2 regions of the Alkalihalophilus lindianensis genome follow, and region 1 is predicted to be linked to the other one. Evidence: riboswitches for the same ligand, from Rfam matches in the RefSeq annotation. Region 1 holds a riboswitch; the other holds the start of a gene.
The links. Region 1 has a riboswitch for cobalamin ahead of RYX56_RS15125 (ribonucleoside-diphosphate reductase subunit alpha). Riboswitches for the same ligand answer to the same signal wherever they lie in the genome.
Positions count from the first base shown of each region.

Region 1 (7,853 bases):
AATACGACTTGATTTTCATCTAGTGTTTGAATGAGAATATTGATCTTTTGAGTTGTTTTGGCTACATATACTAGCTTTTTATAAAGTTCATCGCTCATAACATCAAAGCTGAACAAAATGACAGCAAGTGGTTTTTGAGGATTTATCCCAATTTTAGAGAGTTGTTCTGCGATCACTTGATGATTTCTTGCATCACCTGTGATCATTTGCCACAGCAATTCTTGATGATTCTTTTCTTTCTTTTTCTTTTGCATATTTAATTGTAGAAGTTGGTTTTTAGCTTTACTAGCAGCAAGCTTTAAGTCAGCAAGATCTTCTTTTGTAAGGGTGCGCCCCACTTCAAGTACCCAAATATATCCGAGCACTTCATTGTTTTTTCGGATAGAGACCGCGACACGATTACCAAGGCCAATATCGTGAATTTGTGGAATGACAAGTGGTTCATCGCTTTGGTTAAGGGTAGGGATTACGCCTTCTTTCCAAAAACGATTAATCACTTTCTCGGGTACGCGTCTGCCAATAATCGTCGAAATCCTAGCAGCATCTGTACCATCATCATGTGAACTGTATGCGAGTAAATGATGATTAGAATCCTCAATCGTTACCGGACATTGCAGGCGTTCACTAATCGCGTCAACAAATTCTTCTAACGAGTCAAATTGTCGATTAAATGATTGGTGATTTTTATCGGTCATAGGAAAACTCCTTATCTATAGTTAGGAAAATAGTCGTCAGTATTTTGTCGAAAATCACAAGTGAAGCGTTTTCAGTTTGTGTGCTCTCACAAACAAAAGCTTGCATTGCCATGTTAGAATAACATATACATTCTTATTATAATATATGAAAGCGTTATCTGTGGGGAGTGAAAGTTATGGACATCTTAGACATACTAGGAAAGATTAATAACGTATTATGGGGGCCTCCTAGTTTAATCTTATTATTTGGGACAGGCTTATTTTTAACCATCGCTTTAAAAGGGTTACAATTCCGTCGTCTCATTTATGCATTTAAGATTGGCTTTGGTAAAGAAGATAGTAAAGATGCAGCTGCTGAAGGGGATGTAAGTCATTTTAAAGCCTTGATGACTGCGCTTGCGGCTACAATCGGGAATGGTAATATTGCCGGGGTAGCTACAGCTATTACATTAGGTGGACCGGGAGCAATCTTTTGGATGTGGATTGTTGGTTTACTAGGTATGGCGACGAAGTACGGCGAGGCATTACTTGCGGTTAAATACCGTGTCAAGAATGATAATGGTGAGTATTCTAGTGGACCTATGTATTACATCGAGCGAGGGCTCGGTCGGAAGTTCAAATGGCTAGCCATTGCGTTTGCGGTATTCGGTGCATTTGCCGCTTTAGGAATCGGAAACAGTGTACAATCTAATACCATTGCTGATGTAACGAGCAGCAGTTTCGGTATGGCTAATTGGGTAACTGGTTTAATTTTAATTGTACTCGTAAGTGTCATTATTTTTGGTGGAATTCAACGTATTAGTACAGTTGCTAGTTTCTTTGTGCCGATTATGGCTTTCCTTTATATGGGCGGTGCAACCTTAATTCTTATTTTAAATTACGATATGATCATTCCTGCTTTTGAACTAATTTTCTATTATGCCTTTAATCCTGTTGCTGCAGCTGGTGGTTTCCTTGGAGTAGTCGTATCTGAAGCAATTCGTAATGGGGTTGCTCGTGGGATCTTCTCTAATGAAGCAGGTCTTGGTACAGCAGCATTAATTGCAGGTAATGCACGTGCTGATCACCCAGTTAAACAAGCACTTGTAGCCATGACTGGTACATTTATTGTAACGATCATTGTTTGTACGATGACTGGTCTGACCCTTCTTATTACAGGCTTCTGGGATCCTTCTGGTGGCGTACTTTCAGGTGTCACTCATGATCCGTCTCTTGAAGGTGGGGCATTAACAAGTGCAGCATTTGGTTCAGTACTTGGTGCTGTAGGAGAATACATTGTCGCGTTCTCTGTTATTTTCTTCGGTTTCTCGACGATTGTTGGTTGGTATGTATACGGGGAAAAATGTTTTGAGTATCTTGCTGGATCAAGAGGAATTGCAGGATACCGTCTTGTTTATATCGCAGCTTGTGGTGTTGGTACAGTGGCAAACCTTGCAACTGTATGGGCTTTTGCGGATATGGCGAATGCCTTAATGATGATTCCAAACTTAATTGCTTTGTTATTACTGTGGAAAGTCATTGTAGCTGAAACGAATGATTACTTCAATAATTTCTACGAAGCTGCTAAAGCAGGTTCAGTGAAAAAAGCAAGCTAATACTTTTATTGGGAGGCTCTGTCGAGTAGACAGGGCCTTTTTTGTTGGAGGTAGTGGTGGGTAAGCTAGACAAGGACATACAAATATATTATTATCATTATATATAATGATAATAATAAAGTGGAGGGTACGACGTGTCCCGAAAAAAGGCTGATATCATGCTCCATCCAATCCGCATGAGAATTATTCAAGAGCTTCTTAAAACACCAAATCAAACGGTGCAACACCTGATCGATCATCTTGAGGATGTGCCGCAAGCAACGATGTATCGTCACCTGAAGCTTCTTTTAGATGCTGGACTTATTCATGTAGTGGAAACGAACAAAGTTAGAGGTACGGTCGAGAAGGTCTATGCGGTAGTGACCGATAATTTGACTATCTCTGATGAAGAAATAAAAGAGACTGCACCTGAAGAGTATTTAAAGTATTTTATGACGTACCAAGCGAACTTACTGAAAGAGTTTGAACGTTATGTCATGAGTGCGGAACCCCGATCATATAAAGAAGATGGGCTAGGTTTTTGGCAAGCAACGCTTCATTTAAGCGATGAGGAACTTTTAGAGTTTGGAGAAAAGGTAGGTCAGTTGATTCAAGAAGCAGTTGATAAGAAGCCGAATGAAAATAGACGTGCCAGAACATTGGCAACCATTTTGATACCGGAGGCGGAGTCATGAGTTCAAAAGAAGTTTCAATTGAACAAGGTGAGATCACGATCAGTGGAACAATCGACATACCTAGTAAAGGGCAACCGCATTATCCGGCTGTTCTGATCTTATCAGGATCAGGTTCAGCTGATCGAAATGGGAATGGCAAAGGAAAGCAAGTTTTTAATTTGTATAATTCTCTTTCCACTTTTTTTGTGGGAAATGGATGTCTCACTCTTCGCTATGATAAAAGGGGAGTGGGGAAGTCGACCGGAAGCTATATGGAAGCAGGGATGTGGGATTTAGTTGAGGATGCGAAGGCTGCGCTTCTTTTTTTGAAAAAACACCCACAGGTGGATCCAAAGCGTGTGTTCATCGTTGGTCACAGTGAGGGAGCCATGCTTGCGCCAGCAGTTATAGAAGATGAAAAGGTAGCAGGGTTAATCTTACTCGCTGGTGCATCTGAATCAATGGCTGAGGCCCTTTCCTATCAACGCCATCAAATGGTAAGAGGCTTACAAGATATCGAGGGGATAAGGGGCAAACTTCTGAACCTATTTAAAGTAGTAGAAAGAGTGGAAAAGCAGGGACCGAAATTTGATGAAAAGATGATGAGGGCAGATGCTGTAACGGCTCGTTTTCAAGGGGTTAAAGTAAATGCAAAATGGTTTCGCGAGCACTATCAATTTAATGTGCGAGAGTCATTGAAGAAAGTCGAGTGTCCCATCCTTGCCATTACAGGATCAAAAGATCTCCAAGTGATACCGGAGCGAGTGTTTGAAGTAGAGAAGCTAGTAGAGGGACAGGTAGAGGCGAAGATTATCCAAGGGATGAATCATATGCTTAGAGATCAAGAGGAGGATTATTCCATTCTTCAACTTAAAAAGGCATATAAAAAGACTGGAACAAAGCCCCTCTCAAAAGAGCTAACAAAGACGATGAGAGATTGGTTAAAGAACTATGTATAGGCGCTTGAAATTCGTTCTTATCAGTCTAGCTGTCCTTTTTCAACTGCTGACCATTCTTTTTGTTTTTATTAATATCACATGGGCTCTACTAGCGGTTGGAGGAAATGTAGCTAGTTTTCTAGCAGTGTTAATCGTTTTTATGCTGGAACGAAAAAAGGAGAAAGAGGAGGAAATTGATTATGAAAATAGTGACTACTGATTCAATTGCGGGATCTGAGATTATCGAAGTGATTGGCTACGTAAAAGGGGGAACGATTCAGACGAAGCATATAGGCCGTGATATTACAGCGGGGCTTAAAGGAATTGTCGGTGGTGAAATTAAAGGGTACAACGAGATGATGGATGAAGCCAGAAAGCTTGCGATCCATCGCATGGTAGAGGAGGCGACGAAAAAAGGAGCAAATGCAATTGTCGGAATGCGTCTCCAATCATCGACGGTTATGGGGTCTGCAGCAGAGATCATTGCTTATGGTACGGCCGTTAAAATTAAGGAATAAGAATGAAAGCCTTGATGCTAATATGCAACAGGGCTTTTAAAAATTTGATTGAAAGAAAAGTCTTGCATCTCAGCTATATTTCCGGTACGATTTCAATATATCGTAGCATTGGAAGTTTTATTCAACTATATATTGTATTACGAAATGTTGGTGCTGCTTAGCAGCTTAATAGGGAATCTGGTGAGAATCCAGAACTGTCCCCGCAACTGTAAGTGTGGATGAAATGAGGCAACCACTGTATAAGAGTGCTTAATAGGTGCTTATACGGGAAGGCTCAAAGTAAGGTGAAGCACAAGTCAGGAGACCTGCCACCATTTCTTAGTCAGCTATCTTCGGGGGATGAGAAGTGAGACGGCAGCGACTAGACAAGCGCTATTTTAAGTGACTGTCTACTGCTCGTTTAGTTTGCAACGACCAACGAAGCCGTTTTACGTCCTATCTCTCAAATTGAGGGGTAGGGCGTTTTTTTATTTGTTATCGAGATGAGGAGTGAGAGAAATGAAAGAATTAAAGATGATGAACAAGCAAGATACACAATTACAGCAACGTTTTCCGAATCTAGTAACAGAGGAGTGGTTAGAGGAAACATCTACATTAACATGGCAGCAACGCGCATTATCAGCATTAAATGAACTCTCCGTTGATCAACCGGATTGGACGTTTGTAGCGTCATTTTGCTATATCAATGATTTGAAAGAGCATATTGCCAAAGGGCGAGGAGAGGAAGTTGATTCTCTTCCATTAAGCTTCCCTGCCTATTTCAAACAGCAAATAGAAAATGGTATCTATGACAAACGTCTGGACTCCTATACTAGTGAGGAACTAAATCTACTAGCTCTTGTGATAGAACCAACTCGTGATGAAAAATTCACATATATTGGGATTAAAACATTAGCCGATCGTTATTTAGCTAAGAACTTTGAAGATCAAATTATCGAATTGCCACAGGAGCGTATGTTGGTCATTGCGATGATGTTGATGGTAGAAGAACCGCAAGATAAGCGGCTTGATTTAGTAAAAGAAGCCTATTGGGCGTTGTCTAACTTATATATGACAGTTGCCACACCGACACTTTGTAATGCTGGTAAAGTAGGTGGTCAGCTCTCGAGTTGTTTTATTGATACAGTCGATGATGACCTTCGCTCTATTTTTGATAGTTGTACAGATGCCGCAACCGTAAGTAAAAATGGTGGTGGACTTGGAATATATCTCGGTAAGATCCGGGCAAAAGGCTCGTCGATTAGAGGATTTAAGAATGTCTCGTCTGGAGTCATTCCTTGGATGAAGCAGCTTAACAATGTTGCGGTGAGTGTCGATCAGTTAGGGCAACGTCAAGGGGCAATTGCTGTGTACTTAGATGTTTGGCACAAGGACATATTTGCTTTTTTAGATGCCAAGTTAAATAACGGTGATGAACGTCAACGAACACATGACTTATTTACAGCTGTTACGATTCCTGATGTATTTATGGAAGCAGTTGAGAAGCGAGAGAATTGGTCTTTGTTTGACCCTCATGAGGTTCGAATTAAGATGGGATATTCTTTGGAAGATTTCTATGATGAAGCAAGAGGCGAAGGGGAGTTTCGACAAAAGTATGCTGAATGCTTAGCGAATTCTGAGCTCTCGCGGATAGAGGTTCCTGCTATAGAGATTATGAAACGTATCATGCTTTCTCAATTAGAAACAGGGAGCCCGTTTATGTTCTATCGTGATACGGCAAACCGATTAAATCCTAATCGCCATAAAGGGATGATTTACGGGTCTAATCTATGCACAGAGATCATGCAAAATATGAGTGCAACTACGGTCATTGAAGAAGAGCTAGAAGAAGATATGATTTCGATTAAAAAGAAGCCTGGTGACTATGTCGTATGTAATTTAAGCTCACTTTCACTTGGGACAGTGTTAGCGGATGAGGTCGTAGAGCGAGTGGTCACAATTCAAGTACGTATGCTAGATAATGTGATTGATTTAAACCAAATAGGAGTTAAACAAGCAGAGCAGACAAATAAAAAGTATCGAGCAATTGGATTAGGTACGTATGGATGGCATCATCATCTAGCAAAAAAGGGCATTATCTGGGAAAGTGATGAGGCTATTGAGGAAGTAGATCGTGTGTATGAGCGAATTAATAGAGCAGCCATAAAAGCGAGTGCACAGTTAGCACAAGAAAAAGGCGCGTATCCTCATTACGATGGCTCAGATTGGCAAAGTGGAGAGTATTTTAGAATGCGTGGGTATGAAAATGAGGATTGGAAAGAGGTTCGCTCAAAAGTATCTAGGTATGGGATGAGAAATGGTTATGTGATGGCGGTAGCACCAAATGCGACTACTTCACTGATCGCGGGCTCAACAGCTTCCATCGACCCGATCTTTTCAAAATACTACATCGAAGAAAAGAAAAATTATCGTATTCCAGTTGTAGCACCTGATCTTGATCCTACAACGACATGGTATTACAAGCCTGCACATGCCTTAGACCAGAAGTGGAGCATAAGACAGAATGGTGCGAGACAACGCCACGTTGATCAAGGCATCTCGTTTAATCTCTACGTACCAAGTACAGTGAAAGCAAAAGAGTTGCTTACTCTTCACTTGCTTGCTTGGAAAGAAGGGTTGAAGACAACCTACTATGTACGTTCGACATCAGTCTCAGTTGATGAATGTGAAAGTTGTTCAAGCTAATTATGAGGAGGAGAATCAATGAATCTAGAAAAGAGAAAGCTCTATGATCCCACAGCTCCTAATGCATCAACGGCGATCGTAAATGGAAAAAGCTCAAATGTCCTAAATTGGGATGATGTCCGTTTTAGTTGGGCATATCCCCTTTATAAAAATATGCTAGCAAATTTTTGGACGCCATTTGAAATCAATATGACTCATGATGCAAAGCAATTTAAAAACCTGACCGAGCCTGAACAAGAATCATTCAAGAAAATTATTGGTCTATTAGCTTTCTTAGATAGCGTACAAACTGATTATTCAATAAAAGTTGCTGATTACTTAACGGACTCGTCTCTTGTTGCCTTAATGAGTGTGTTGTCTTTTCAAGAGGTTGTTCATAATCAGAGCTATTCGTATGTGCTCTCCAGTCTTGTTCCAAAATCAACTCAAGATGAAATTTTTGATTACTGGAAATCTGATCCGATCTTGAGGGAACGAAACGAATTTATCGTAAATGGCTACGAAGAATTTATTCACAATCCCACTCCTGAAACGTTAGCCAAATCTATCGTCTATGATGTCATTTTAGAAGGAGTAAATTTCTACTCTGGCTTTGCCTTCTTCTATAATTTAGCTCGTCATCAAAAGATGGTCTCTACTTCTACAATGATTAACTACATTAACCGTGATGAGCAGCTTCATGTCTATTTGTTTACGAACTTATTTAAGGAGCTACAACATGAACACCCTGAATTGAAAACAGAAGAGATGGAGTGTTTTGTTAAGGAGG
Region 1 covers NZ_JAWJBA010000005.1:28,883-36,735, forward strand. Annotated here, with positions in the region: gene RYX56_RS15095 (PucR family transcriptional regulator) at 1-695, opposite strand, end outside; gene RYX56_RS15100 (alanine/glycine:cation symporter family protein) at 872-2,290, shown strand; gene RYX56_RS15105 (helix-turn-helix domain-containing protein) at 2,425-2,964, shown strand; gene RYX56_RS15110 (alpha/beta hydrolase family protein) at 2,961-3,902, shown strand; gene RYX56_RS15115 (hypothetical protein) at 3,907-4,101, shown strand; gene RYX56_RS15120 (YbjQ family protein) at 4,082-4,399, shown strand; cobalamin riboswitch at 4,531-4,726, shown strand; gene RYX56_RS15125 (ribonucleoside-diphosphate reductase subunit alpha) at 4,913-7,084, shown strand; gene RYX56_RS15130 (ribonucleotide-diphosphate reductase subunit beta) at 7,103-7,853, shown strand, end outside.

Region 2 (7,853 bases), on a different contig from region 1:
ACATATCTAAGAGGTTTAACTCAGGATACGAACGAAGCGCTAAATGAGCGGATGAAATATACCGCATCAGTAATGTTCGATTTTTCCATAAGTTAAAGTACTTTTGTCTCAGCCTCTTTTTTATAGACTCAATTATTTTTTAGTAGGCATCTTTAATGCTAATTCTGCTTTTTCCATATCATGGTCTACTTGCTCCTCAATGTCATAAGCATGATACATTTCATTTTCAATCATGTATGTGGCTACTTGATGATGAAGATCAATAGCTTCATCTAACTGCTTTTTTAAGATTTTATGAACTTTTGGACTAGCTGTCTCAGTAATTGCTACAGCATAACTTCTAACAGCTGCTTTTGAAGTTACTAAGAGGTCTGTAGCAATTACTTCATCGTTTATTAATTCTTTATTATTAATTTTATCTAAAATACTAGCCATAGTTAACGCCTCCCTTATTTTACTTCCTTTAAAATAGTGCTTAATTCTTCGATTGCTTTTTGAGATGTTTTAGCATCCTTATCAAGTAATTCTTTTAACTTGTTATCCGAGGCGAGCCCTTGCATCATAGAAGATTTAGCTGAGCTTGCAGATTTAATGGTGAGGATCTCGTGAACTTCCAAGATCTCATGAGTTGCATAGTTTGTATTTTTCACGGTCAGTACCTCCTGTATTTTTTGAGAATGTATTATATTGAATACCACACTCTAAAAAATTAAAACATGATGATAAAAAACGAGATATAACTGGTATAAAAATAAGTTGTAATAAGGTCTATAAGGTTTTTCAATTCCCTAAAAATTCTCGAAAAATACTGTCGAATAGTATGGATTCATGTATAATAAAGATACTTATTAACAATCTCATATAGCGCACATCTAGGTCACTCAATAATCGGGAGTGATAATAGGGAAGTTGGTGTAATTCCAACACGGTCCCGCCACTGTAAATGCTAGATTGTTTCACTACGCCACTGTCACTTTGATGGGAAGGAGAAACAATTGCAAAGCATGAGTCAGGAGACCTGCCTAGGCGTTTGTTGTGAAACCTTCGAGGAAAAGGGGAAGCGGTCTAACATACTCAGGTAATTATTATATTAGAGTAAGTTTAGTACTACTTTTATTATGTAAGCACTCCTCGTTTTGGAGTGCTTTTTTGTATTGATCGATTCCTGAACTTTTTTGTTCCACACAGTAGCTAAAGAGAAAATAAGTACTATTATATATTTGGGAGAGTGTCGTATGTTTAAGAAGTGGAATGTGTTACTAGCAGCTATGATGATGGCATTAATCATCACAGCATGTGGAGAAAGTGAAAGTACGGAGGAAGTAGAACCAAATATTGAACAGGGTGAAGCAACAACGGAGGAAGAAAATGAAGACAGCGCCGATGGTACAGCAACCGATGATTTTCCACGTACCGTAACCGATGCTTTAGGGGATGAAGTGACAATTGATGAAAAGCCAGAGAGAATGATTTCATTGATTCCAAGCATTACAGAAACTCTTTATTCACTTGATCAAGGTGACAATGTAGTAGGAAGAACAGATTGGGATAACTACCCTGAGGAAGTTCTTGAGGTTGAGAGTGTTGGGGATATGACATTTGATGTAGAACGAGTGTTATCTTTGCAGCCTGACCTTGTTTTATCACATGAGTCAAGTGCCCATAGTTCTGAAGAAGGATTAGAACAAATTCGTTCCGCTGGTATTCCGGTTGTAGTTATTAATGATGCGACTTCCATTGATGCTGTGTACGAGGCAATTACTCTTATCGGAGAAGCATCTGGTGCCGACGAGCAAGCAGAACACACAGTAGAAGAAATGAAGGAACGCTTTGCTGGTGTGGAAGAAAAGGCTTCTGAGATTAATGAAGAAGAAAAAGTCAGCGTATGGGTAGAAGTTTCTGATGAATTGTACACAGCAGGAAGCAATACCTTTATCGATGAAATGCTTTCAATGATCAATGCTAATAACATAGCTAACTCAGAAGAGGGCTGGCCACAATTTACAGAAGAGGAAGTTGTGTCATTAGATCCTGAGGTAATCATCACAACATACGGTTATTATGTCGAAAATGCTGATGAGAAAATTAAGGATCGAGCAGCTTGGCAAGATGTTACAGCAGTAGTAAATGATCGTATTTATGATGTTCAATCAGATGAAGTAACGAGATCTGGCCCACGTCTTGTAAAAGGAGTAGAAGAACTTGCGTCAGTCATTTATCCAGAGGTATTTGGCGAATAATCACGTTATTGCTTATACCTCAGTTATACTTTTTTGTGCATTCGCTTTAATTATAAGTATTGGAAAGGGAAGCGTAGAGCTTCCCTTCTCTACGGTTATTTTAATTGTCTTAACAGAAGGTTTACATATTCCCTTAAGTGTAGAATTAGACCCGATGCATATCAACATCGTAATGGAAATAAGACTACCTCGCACCTTACTTGCGATGATGGTAGGGGCATGCTTAGCGGTAGCAGGCGCAGCATTCCAAGGTTTTTTAAAAAATCCATTAGCCGATCCATACACATTAGGTGTCTCTTCAGGTGCAGCAGTAGGAGCAGTTGTGGTATTGTTTTTTGGGTTAAGCTTGCCTTTAGTTGGCCGGTTTACTCTTCCATTTGTTAGTATCATAACAGGATTCTTGACTTTGTTTTTAGTTATTGGCTTTGCAAGAGTCGTTCAACGGTCCATGTCTGCAGAGACCATTATATTAGCAGGTATTATATTCAGTTCATTTTTAGGAGCTTTTATCTCTTTAATGATCTCTCTAACAGGAGATGAATTGAGACAGATTATTAATTGGTTGATGGGTAGTGTGGCGCTCAGAGGATGGTCGTATGTATGGATGATCCTCCCTTGTTTTGTAATAGGCTTTATCCTACTATTCTTTAATCGTCATGAATTGAATGCTCTAGCTTTTGGAGAGGAAACAGCTCGTCAATTGGGTGTGAACTTAAAAGTACGTAAACTAATGATTTTATTAGGGGCAACCGTTGTAACTGGTGGTGCGGTTGCTGTATCGGGGACAATTGGCTTTGTAGGGTTAGTGATCCCGCACTTAACAAGGCTGATATGGGGAAGTGATCATCGTCATTTAATTCCACTATCCATGTTTGTCGGGGCCGGATTCCTAGCATTAACCGACTTAGTCGCCAGAACCTTATTGGCACCAACAGAATTACCAATCGGTGTGATAACAGCAATGATTGGTGCTCCAGTATTTGCTCTTATTTTATTAAGACAAAGGAAAATAGCTAGTTAGAGAGGAGGCAAGAGATGATTACAATTGATAATCTTACCCTTGGATATGGTGAGAAGAAAGTAATTGAATCCGTTTCATTTGCAGTGGAGAAAGGTGAAATATTTGGCATTGTAGGTCCAAATGGCAGTGGTAAAACGACTCTTCTAAAAGCTATAAGTGGAGGTCAGGATGTGAGAGAGGGTTTTATCGAAATAAATCAACGCTCTCTTGCTTCTTATCATTCAAAAGAATTAGCGCAAATCATGGCAGTTCTACCGCAACAGTCTGAAACGGCCTTTACGTATGCTGTATGGGATGTCGTAGCTCTTGGGCGATATCCTTATCAAAAAGGCTGGCTGCAAGGATTAACCGCTGAAGATAAAGACATTATTCATAAAGCTTTAATTCAAACCGGAACAGAACCGTTTAAAGATAAACCTCTTCAAGCTCTAAGTGGAGGAGAGCGTCAAAGGGTCCTACTTGCTCGCGCATTAGCACAGGAACCAGAAATATTATTATTAGATGAGCCAACCAATCATCTTGATGTTTCCTACCAAATGAGTTTAATGAACTCGCTCAAGCAATGGTCCCGTGATCGGAATTTAACGGTCATTGCGGTTTTACATGACTTGAATATGGCGAGTCTGTATTGCGACCGCGTCTTATTATTAGACGAGGGCCAAACGATTGCTTTAAATGAACCACGTCATGTAATGAAGACGGACCACCTTACACATGTATATAAGACGCCATTAGAATGTGGAGAGCATCCTTCCGTGCCCTCTCCACTAATCACCTTTGTACCAGAACAAAATCACGAAACTAACTTATCACCTATTGACCAACTGACGATTGACCGAAATGAGAAATGGATTAAAGTCACAAGTCCGACGAGGTGGAAAGCTTTATCATCGGCTGTACTTGGTGCAGGTTTTAGTTGGCATAATACGTTCGTCAACAGGCATGTGCATAAAGACTATCAATGTGACGATGTTGGAGAAGAATTTAAACATTTTCTAGAAGCCCATCATGTAAGTGCAACAGATGTCCTTGGGATGATGACTGCTGCAATGCTTGAAGATGGGACGATACTTCGATCAAATGAGAAGGATATGAATCTATTAGTAATGGTTACAGCAGGGACTTCTAATGCTGTCGATGCCGCAAGAGCCCATGAGCATCCGGCTTTTGTTCAGCAAATTGGAACGATAAACACATGGGTATTTATTGAAGGTAAGCTTCCCGAGTCAGCATATGTCCAAGCCTTAATGACCGTAACAGAAGCAAAAGCCAAAGCCATGCATGATGAAGAAATCATGGATGCTTCGACTCAAACAATTGCAACAGGGACCTCAACAGATAGTGTCATGATAGCTGCAACACAGGAAGGAACAAAATTTCCATATGCAGGAACGATTACACCGATTGGAAAAGTTGTAGCAAAGTTAGTTTACGATGCAACAAGAGAAGCGATTGTTCGAAATAAAAGAAGGAGAGGCGTATGATTGTTCTCTATCATTTACTGTCAATCACGCTTGCAGTTGTGATCGACCGTATCTTAGGTGATCCACGTTCTCTTCCTCATCCCGTCGTTGGTATGGGAAGAGTCATTACATTTTTTGAGAGAAGACTCAATCACGGTACTCATAAGTATTTAAAAGGGTGGCTTATGATGCTGGTCTTATTAGCACTAAGTGGGGGTTTTGCTTTTATACTGATCTATATTGCTTTTTCCATCCATGTCGCACTTGGTATTTTCATTGAAGCGTGGATCATTTCAACGACCATTGCAACAAAGGGGTTAAAAAAAGCAGCCATTGATGTGGAAGAGCCTCTTTTGGAAGGTCGTTTAATAGATGCAAGAAGGCATCTTTCGTATATTGTTGGACGTGATACGACTGAATTAGATGAAGAAGAAATCAGCCGCGCTACAATTGAAACCGTTGCTGAAAATACGAGCGATGGAATTACGGCCCCGTTATTTTATGCGCTAATAGGAGGCGCTCCATTAGCAATGATCTATCGAGCAGTTAATACTGGAGATTCAATGGTGGGATACCTCAACGATCGATACAAAGAGTTTGGGTATGCTGCAGCAAAGTTGGACGATGCTTTGAACTTTATCCCTAGTAGACTAAGTGGGATCGTGATGATTGCCTGTAACCAACCGCATCTAAAACGTACGAGGCGTCAATGTTTGAACGTGCTCTTCCGTGATGCAAAGAAACACCCTAGTCCAAATAGTGGGTGGGGGGAGGCCGCGATGGCTGCCATCCTTGCGATTCAACTTGGAGGTAGAAATATGTACTTTGGCGAAGTTTCAAACCGAGCAAAAATGGGTGATCCTCTTATTCCGATTAATGTTCACCATATTTCAGTAGCAACAGAAGTGATGACACGTACGGTGTATCGTTTCACCATTTTATTATGGATGATTGGTGGTGTGTGGATTGTCATTACCTAATCATGGTGCAAACCCCAAACATTTAACAAAAGCGTTAGGCCTTACATATGAAGAAGACTCCATTGATTTTAGTGTGAATACCAACCCACTAGGAGTTACACAAGCGGCTTCCCTACAGATTGACCAGCTTCAATCTGCCATTCAGCATTACCCTGAACCTTATGCTGAAACACTTTCGAGAGCGCTTTCAGAGAAGTTGAATGTAAATGATAATGAAGTAATCGTTGGAAACGGAGCAGCTGAATTAATCTTTCATTTAGCTCATCTTTACCAAGGGAAACGAGTACTGATTGTTGAACCAACCTTTTCAGAATACCGTGATGCGTGTCATGCTAACCATTGCTACATTGATTCACTTGTATTGCATGAACCATGGAAATTATCCATTACGGATTTGGAAGGTCGTTTGGAGAGTTTTGATCTACTATTTATTTGCTCTCCGAATAATCCAACTGGAACAAGCTATTCAATCAATGAAATGAAAGTGATCATTGAATGTGCAAAAAGGAACGGAACAAAAGTGGTCATTGATGAAGCTTTTTATGATTTTCAACTTTCGAAGCAATCCATTCTAAACCAAGGAGTGGACTTAAATGACATTATTATTTTGCGTTCGATGACTAAGATGTATGGAATTGCCGGGGTTCGCCTAGGCTACTTGATGGCAGATAAAGTAACTATTTCTAAGATAAAGCAGTTTCAACCGCCTTGGAGTGTAAACGGGCTTGCTCAAAAAATAGGACTTCAGATCCTAAATGATGAGCCTTTTGTTGAAATGTCGACTAAATATCTTGCTAAAGAACGTAGACGGGTGAAAAAAGAGCTCGAACAAATAGGTTTTTGCATCTCTGATTCAGTGGTTAATTTTTATTTGCTTTCGGAACCGGCTAAACAAGATTTACAGCCGCTTTTAGAGTTTCTTATTCAGCATGGGGTCATTCCTAGACACACCTATTCGTTTAATGGGCTAGATGGGGCTTATATTCGATTGGCTGTAAAAAAAGAAGAGGAAAACAACCAGCTCCTTGATGTACTAAGGATGTGGAGAGAGAAATGTTGATTTTTATTACGGGCGGAGTTAGAAGTGGAAAAAGCACTTATGCAGAAAAGCGAGCAGTAAAGCTGCATGATCAATTACATACAAACTTATATTATGTGGCGACAGGCAAAGTCGAAGATGATGAAATGAAAGGAAGAGTAAAACAACATCAGCGACAACGACAGCAATCATCAAATCACTGGCACGTCATAGAGAAGAATAAGGATCTTCATGAGTTAGTGGATGAATTTGGACCGAATGAGGTCGTGTTAATCGATTGCTTAACGACACTCCTAACAAATGAGTGGTTTTCTGGGTGGAAGGATGATCCAAAACGATGGAGTGACGAAACATTTCAGCAAGCACTCTTATTAAAATTACAATCGTTGTTATTGCAGCTTGCTAGTGCCCAATGGATAACCATCCTTGTAACAAATGAAGTGAGTTATGAGTCACATGTAGACGAGCTAACGATTAGCTACAAAAAAATGCTCGGCTTTCTTCATCAATATGCTGTGGCTCTTTCAACTGAAGCTATTTTAGTAGAGTCAGGTATACCCATTACAATGAAAGGGAGTGAGTCAAATTGAGAGGAGTTATGATTCAAGGTACAGCGTCTGATGTTGGAAAGAGTGTAATTTGTACTGCTTTATGTCGGATCCTCGCAAGAAAAGGGATACGTGTTACGCCTTTTAAATCTCAAAATATGTCTAATAACTCCTATGTGACGATTAATAATGAAGAGATTGGTCGGGCACAGGGTATTCAAGCGGAAGCTGCTAAAGTCGAAGCGACCGTCTTTATGAATCCAATTCTTCTAAAACCAACGAATGATAGGCAGGCAGAAGTGGTTCATTTAGGAAAAAGACTTCAAACACTATCAGGAAGAGGATACCGTGAAACTTTTTATGAAACCGGGATAAAAACAATTCATTCTTCGCTTCAAAAGCTCGAACAAGAGTATGAATTTATCGTGATTGAAGGGGCAGGAAGTCCGGTTGAAGTGAACTTAAATGATCGGGAATTAGTTAATATGAAAGTGGCTGAAATGGCAGATGTCCCTGTCATTCTTGTAGCGGATATTGACCGTGGAGGTGTATTTGCTAGTCT
Region 2 covers NZ_JAWJBA010000001.1:587,912-595,764, forward strand. Annotated here, with positions in the region: gene RYX56_RS03285 (spore coat protein) at 133-435, opposite strand; gene RYX56_RS03290 (hypothetical protein) at 450-650, opposite strand; cobalamin riboswitch at 858-1,040, shown strand; gene RYX56_RS03295 (ABC transporter substrate-binding protein) at 1,236-2,240, shown strand; gene RYX56_RS03300 (FecCD family ABC transporter permease) at 2,203-3,261, shown strand; gene RYX56_RS03305 (adenosylcobinamide amidohydrolase) at 3,276-4,745, shown strand; gene cbiB (adenosylcobinamide-phosphate synthase CbiB) at 4,742-5,704, shown strand; gene cobD (threonine-phosphate decarboxylase CobD) at 5,691-6,764, shown strand; gene RYX56_RS03320 (bifunctional adenosylcobinamide kinase/adenosylcobinamide-phosphate guanylyltransferase) at 6,758-7,333, shown strand; gene RYX56_RS03325 (cobyric acid synthase) at 7,330-7,853, shown strand, end outside.
Region 2: it holds a riboswitch for cobalamin, as region 1 does, so the genes downstream of both, RYX56_RS03295 (ABC transporter substrate-binding protein) here and RYX56_RS15125 (ribonucleoside-diphosphate reductase subunit alpha) in region 1, are expected to answer to the same signal.